Linked DNA regions of Thiocapsa rosea. The protein of the gene in region 1 interacts with the protein of each later gene in a pairwise test. Links are inferred from orthologs where the notes say so. Each region holds a gene or a part of one and is shown in the gene's direction. Other genes may lie near its edges.

Region 1 (3,153 bases):
CGCGAAGGCACGGGCTGGTTGGAGCGGGTGCTGCGTCGCATCCTGGACGGCAAGGGCCGGCCGGGCGACCTGGATCTGCTCGACAGTGTTGCGGGTCGGATCGGGGGTCGTACCATCTGTGCCCTCGGCGATGCCGCGGCAATGCCGGTGCAGAGCTTTCTCAAGCACTATCGACACGAATTCGAGCACCTGATCGAGCACGGCCAAAGCATGGCAGCCTAGACCTGCGGCCTGATCCGCATCGGGGCGAGCGCGGTTTGCCGTCACTGCCCCGGAATCGCAAACTTGTAGAATGGCCCGGTTCGCGCGAGCGAGCAGGTCCGAGAACGTGCGCCGGAGCGGTGCGCGACATCCGGCCCACGGGCGCCGATCGAGAGAGCTGAATGACGGACAAGATCACGATCGAGATCGACGGCCGCACCTGCGAGGCGGACCCGGGAGAGATGATCATCACGGTCGCGGACCGCGAGGGGATCATCATCCCGCGTTTTTGCTATCACAAAAAGCTGTCGATCGCGGCCAACTGCCGCATGTGCCTCGTCGAGGCCGAGCAGGGCGGTCGCCCTTTCCCCAAGCCGGTGCCGGCGTGCGCGACGCCGGTCGGCGCGGGTATGAAGGTTCTGACACGCTCGCCCAAGGCCATCGATGCCCAGCAGGGGACGATGGAGTTCTTGCTCATCAACCATCCGCTCGACTGCCCGATCTGCGATCAGGGGGGCGAATGCGAGCTTCAGGACGTGGCGATGGGCTACGGCGGCGACGTGTCGCGTTTCGCCGAGCGCAAGCGTGTCGTCAAGGACGAGGATCTCGGTCCGCTCATCGCCACGGATATGACCCGCTGCATCCATTGCACACGCTGCGTGCGCTTCGGCGCCGAGATTGCCGGCGTGCGTGAGCTCGGCGCGACGGGTCGCGGCGAAGACATGCGCATCGGGACCTTCGTCGCGCACACGGTAAGCCATGAGCTCTCGGGCAACATCATCGATCTCTGTCCGGTCGGCGCCCTCACCTCAAAGCCTTACCGTTTCACCGCGCGGGCCTGGGAGCTGACCGATGCCGACGGCATCGCCCCGCATGACGGGGTCGGCTCGAACATCCGTCTGCATGTGCGCGACGGTCGGGTCATGCGGGTGCATCCGCGCGACAACGAGGCGGTCAACGAGACCTGGATCTCGGACCGGGACCGTTTCAGCTACGAGGGTCTGAACGCCGAGGATCGCCTGACCGCGCCGATGGTCAAGACCGACGGGGTCTGGCGCGAGGTCGAATGGCAGAAGGCACTGACCGCGGTCGCCGAGCGTCTCAAGGCCGCCGATGCGAGCCGTATGGGCTGGCTGATGGCTCCGAACGCGACGCTCGAAGAGCTGTATCTGGCGCAGCGGGTCGCGCGCGGTCTGGGCTGCGCCAACATCGATCACCGGCTGCGGCAACAGGATTTCAGCGGCGATGCCGCCGATCCGATGCTGCCTTGGCTGGGCCTGCCGATTGCCGATCTGGAGACCCGCGAGGCGATCCTCCTGATCGGAACCGAGATTCGCCAAGAGCAGCCGTTGTTGGCCCATCGTATCCGCAAGGCCGCCCTGGAGGGTGCGACAGTCGCCTGCGTGAATCCCCTGACCCTGGCGCTGACCCATCCCGCCCGGCAGTTGGTCGGGACGCCGGCGCAGATGGTCGCGGATCTCGCGGCGATCGCCAAGGCGCTGGGTGCCAAGGCGTCAGGGGCGCTCAAGCCGGTCATCGGCTCGGTCAAGCCCGACGATGCTCATCAGTCCATCGCCGACGCTCTGCGTGCTGCGAGGGAGAAGTCGACCGGCGTCGTGTTGCTAGGCGCCTTGGCCACCGCGCATCCGGACTATGCCCTACTCAAGGCGCTCGCCTATCGGATCGGTGAGTTGAGCGGAGCCGTCGTGGGCTTCCTGCCGGCATCGGCGAACAGCGTCGGTGCGCATCTGGCGGGCGCCGTGCCGTTCGGGCTGCCCGGCGGTCGGTCAGCCGAGTCGATGGGCCTCGGGCTCGGCGAGATGCTCGGCACGCCACCGAGCACGCTGGTCCTCTGGGGCTTGGAGCCGGATCGGGATCTCATTGACCCCGCTCGGACAATGGCCATGTGCGAAGCGGCCGATCTGGTGATTGCCTGCTCCGCCTTCCGCTCGCCTTCGCTCGAGGCCGTCGCCGACGTCCTGCTGCCGATCGGCGCCTTCGCCGAGACTTCCGGGACCTTCGTCAACGCGGGCGGCCTCTGGCAGCGGTTTCAGGGTGCCGTCGCGCCCCCCGGCGAGGCCCGTCCCGGCTGGAAAGTGCTGCGTGTGCTGGGTAATCTCCTGGATCTTCCCGGCTTCGAATATCGGGATGCGGCGCAGGTCCGCAGCGAGCTTGCCGAGCTGTGCGCCGATGTCGTCCTCGACAATGCCCCGCGGGGCGACTATCCGGTGGTCTCAACCAGCCCAACCGCCGGCCTGATGCGTCTTGGCAGCGTGCCCATCTATGCGCTGGATCCGCTGGTCCGGCGGTCTCCGGCCTTGCAGCGCACACCCGTCCAGGGTGCGACCTTCGGTGTCTATCTGCATCCGGAGCAGGCGCGCGCCGACGGGCTGGATGCCGATCAGGCGGTCTTGATTATCCAGAACGGCCGCGAGGTTGAGGCCAGCGTGTTCCTGGACGACGCCATTGCGATGGGCTGTGTGCGTATTCCGGCGGCCGTGACCGGCAGCGAGGGGCTGGGCATGCAGATCGGCCCGGTCGAGATCAGGCCATGGCATGGCGAGACGGGCAGCGAGGCGGGATGAGTCTACGATGATCGAACTATGGAATGCGCTTCCCGTGGTGATCCAGATCCTGATCAAGATCACCGCGATTGTCCTGCCGCTCCTCGGAATGGTGGCCTATTACACCTTGGCCGAGCGCAAGGTGATCGGCTATATCCAGGTCCGCATCGGGCCGAACCGGGTTGGCTGGCGCGGCTCGCTTCAGCCGATCGCGGATGCGGTCAAGCTGATGATGAAGGAGATCGTCATCCCGACCAAGGCCGACAAGACGTTGTTCTTGTTGGCGCCGATGATCGCGATCGCGCCGGCCTTGGCCGCTTGGGCGGTGTTCCCCTTCGATGAAGGCCTGGTGCTGGCCGACATCAATGCCGGCCTGCTCTATCTCCTT
Region 2 (2,987 bases), 720 kb from region 1 along the record:
GGGAGTGACCTGAGACCTCAAGGCACAACCCCAAAGGTATCGGCGGATTGATGGCATCGCGTTTGGAAGGATTGCGGATGACTGGCGCTTTCGTGGAGGCGCGCGGGCGGTCGTCGCTCGCCGCGGCGGGTCCGAGAAGTCGGATTCGGCGGCAACGGGATACATCGGTGACTGTTTCAACCATGAGTGAAGGATATGGCATCTGTTTCAGAATCGGTACAACGCCTCGGATCTCGAGCCTCGGGCTGGATCCGCCTGCTTTGCGTTGCGGCTTTGGTGTGCGGTGCCGCGTCGGCACCCGCCCGAGTCTCGGCGGATTCGCAGACGGACATCCCGGCGGGCATCGGGTCCGATCCTCCCCGGGACGATGCCTCGGATGCGGCGCGTTGGTCGGAGATCCGCTCGGCGCTGTACGGCGATCGTCCCATTCAAGAGGCCGGGGGTCTGATTGCCATGGAGACGCCTTATCGCGCGCTGGACGCGGCCGTCGTCCCGGTGGACATGACGGCCGTCCTCGAGCAGACGCCGGAACACTTCATCGAGACGCTGACCTTGATCGTCGACAACAACCCGGCCCCGGTCGCGGCGGTCTTTCACTTCCGGGGCGGACGTCCCTGGACAACGCTGTCGACGCGGGTCCGTGTCGACAGCTACACCACGATCAGGGCCGTTGCGGAGACCAACAGGGGCGAGCTGTTCATGGCGGCGAACTATCTCAAGGCATCCGGGGGTTGCTCCGCGCCGTCGCTGAAGGATCCCGGCGCCGCAGCATCGGAACTCGGCAGGATGAAGCTCCTGCTGCCCGAGCAGGTCTCCCCGGGCGAGCGAATCGCAGCCCAGATCCTGATCAAACATCCAAACAGCTCGGGGCTGCAGTTCGATCAGGTGTCCCGTCACTATATCCCGGCGGATTTCGTGACGACCATCGAGGCGAGCTACGAGGGCGAGCTGCTCTTCAGCGTCGAATCCAACATCTCGATCAGCGAGGACCCCAGCATTCACTTCACCTTCATCCCGAACGACGCCGGCACCCTGACCGTGCAGGCCAAGGACTCGCACGGACGCACCTTCGAGCAGCACTTCGAGGTCCCGACGAGCGGCGGGCCTCGGTCCTGAGCCCCTCTGCCCTTCGGATACGGCCAACTTCAGGAGACGCCATCATGCCCCACGCTTCAGCACCGCCGGATGATCCCACACCCTTCAATACGGACGCCGTGCGGGAGGTGATTCGTGCTGCGGCGTCCGTTCCGGGCGCGATGCTTCCCGTGCTTCATGCCGTTCAGGGTCACCTCGGCCATATACCCTCCGAGGTCGTGCCACTGGTCGCGCAGGCGCTCAACGTGTCGCGCGCCGAGGTTCAGGGCGTGCTCGATTTCTATCACGACTTCCGCCGGGCCCCGCCCGGCCGCCATCTCGTCTGGATCTGCCGAGCGGAGTCCTGCCAGGCGATGGGCGCGGAGGCGATCGAGACCCACGCGCGCAATCACCTCGGTTTGGCATACCACGAGACCACCGCCGACGGTGCCCTGACCCTGGAACCGGTCTACTGCCTGGGCAACTGCGCCTGCTCCCCGGCCGTGCGGGTGGATGGCGAGATCCACGGACGGATGGACCCGATCCGGTTCGAGAAGCTCGTCGAGGAGCTGCGAGCCGAGACGGTGACCGCATGAGCGCGCGGGTCTTCGTCCCGGCGGATTCCGGCGCGCTGTCGGTGGGCGCCGAGCAGGTAGCGCGCGCGATCCTTGCCGAGGCCGAACAGCGTCGCGAGCCCGTCACGTTGGTGCGCAACGGATCGCGTGGTCTCTACTGGCTCGAGCCGATGGTCGAGGTGGAAACCCGGGCGGGGCGGATTGCCTACGGCCCCGTCCGAGCGGAGGACGTTCCGGATCTCTTCGCGGCCGGCTTCCTCTCGGGACACTCCCATCGGCTCGGCCACGGCCTGACGGACCACATCCCGTATCTCGCCGGTCAGGAACGGCTGACCTTCGCCCGGGTCGGTCTGAGCGAACCCTTGAACCTCGCCGACTATTGCGAGCAGGGCGGTTTCGTCGGCCTGAGACGGGCCCTGGAGATGCCGCCCGACGCGCTCATCCGAGAGGTCACCGACTCGGGCCTGCGCGGGCGGGGCGGGGCCGGATTCCCCACCGGCGTCAAATGGAGCACCGTCGGCAAGGCCGTCGCGGCCACCAAGTATGTCGTCTGCAACGCCGACGAGGGTGACTCGGGGACCTTTTCCGATCGCATGTTGATGGAGGGCGACCCCTACTGCCTGATCGAGGGCATGATCATCGCGGCACGCGCGGTCGGTGCACAGGAGGGTTACATCTATTCGCGCTCGGAATACCCCCATGCCTTCGCCATCCTCGCGAGCGCGATCCAACGGGCTCGGGAAGCGGGCTATCTGGGGCCGGACATCCTGGGCACGGGCCAGGCCTTCGATCTGGAGGTTCGGCTCGGCGCCGGGGCCTATATCTGCGGCGAGGAGACGTCGATGCTGGAGAGCCTCGAGGGGCGGCGCGGTCTGGTGCGCTTCAAACCGCCGTTGCCCGCAATCAGCGGTTTGTTCGGCCAACCCACCGTGATCAACAACGTCATGAGCCTCGCCTCGGTGCCCGTCATCCTCGCCAAGGGCAGCGCCTTCTATCGTGACTACGGCGTCGGTCGATCGCAGGGCACCCTACCCTTCCAGTTGGCTGGCAATATCCGCCATGGCGGGCTGGTCGAGAAGGCCTTCGGGCTGACCCTGAACGAGCTCCTCTACGACTACGGCGGCGGATCCGCCAGCGGTCGGCCGATCCGCGCGGTGCAGGTCGGTGGGCCGCTGGGGGCCTATCTGCCCGAGTCCCGGTTCGACGTCCCGCTCGACTACGAGGCTTACAGCCGGATCGACGCGATGATCGGTCACGGCGGGATCGTTGCGTTCGACGACCGGGTCGACATGGCGAAGATGGCGCGCTACGCGATGGAGTTCTGCGCCATCGAATCCT

Evidence for each region.
Region 2: the proteins of nuoG (region 1) and BDD21_RS22980 interact in binary tests that used the Escherichia coli proteins (3 or more experiments, as listed by UniProt). The link is inferred for Thiocapsa rosea from one-to-one orthologs.

The regions. Positions count from the first base shown.
Region 1 is NZ_RBXL01000001.1:5,884,793-5,887,945, reverse strand. What follows is about bases 4-3,084. They hold nuoG (NADH-quinone oxidoreductase subunit NuoG), read left to right. Parts: upstream 4-383; coding sequence 384-2,786; downstream 2,787-3,084. Other genes in these bases: nuoH (NADH-quinone oxidoreductase subunit NuoH), read left to right, coding at 2,794-3,084; nuoF (NADH-quinone oxidoreductase subunit NuoF), read left to right, coding at 4-222. In the rest of the region: more of nuoF, read left to right, coding at 1-3; more of nuoH, read left to right, coding at 3,085-3,153. UniProt on the Escherichia coli protein: NDH-1 shuttles electrons from NADH, via FMN and iron-sulfur (Fe-S) centers, to quinones in the respiratory chain. The immediate electron acceptor for the enzyme in this species is believed to be ubiquinone.
Region 2 is NZ_RBXL01000001.1:5,166,358-5,169,344, forward strand. What follows is about bases 1-2,915. They hold BDD21_RS22980 (formate dehydrogenase subunit gamma), read left to right. Parts: upstream 1-1,160; coding sequence 1,161-1,670; downstream 1,671-2,915. Other genes in these bases: BDD21_RS22970 (quinoprotein relay system zinc metallohydrolase 2), read left to right, coding at 1-8; BDD21_RS22975 (quinoprotein dehydrogenase-associated SoxYZ-like carrier), read left to right, coding at 196-1,116; BDD21_RS22985 (formate dehydrogenase beta subunit), read left to right, coding at 1,667-2,915. Also shown: more of BDD21_RS22985, read left to right, coding at 2,916-2,987. UniProt on the Escherichia coli protein: NDH-1 shuttles electrons from NADH, via FMN and iron-sulfur (Fe-S) centers, to quinones in the respiratory chain. The immediate electron acceptor for the enzyme in this species is believed to be ubiquinone.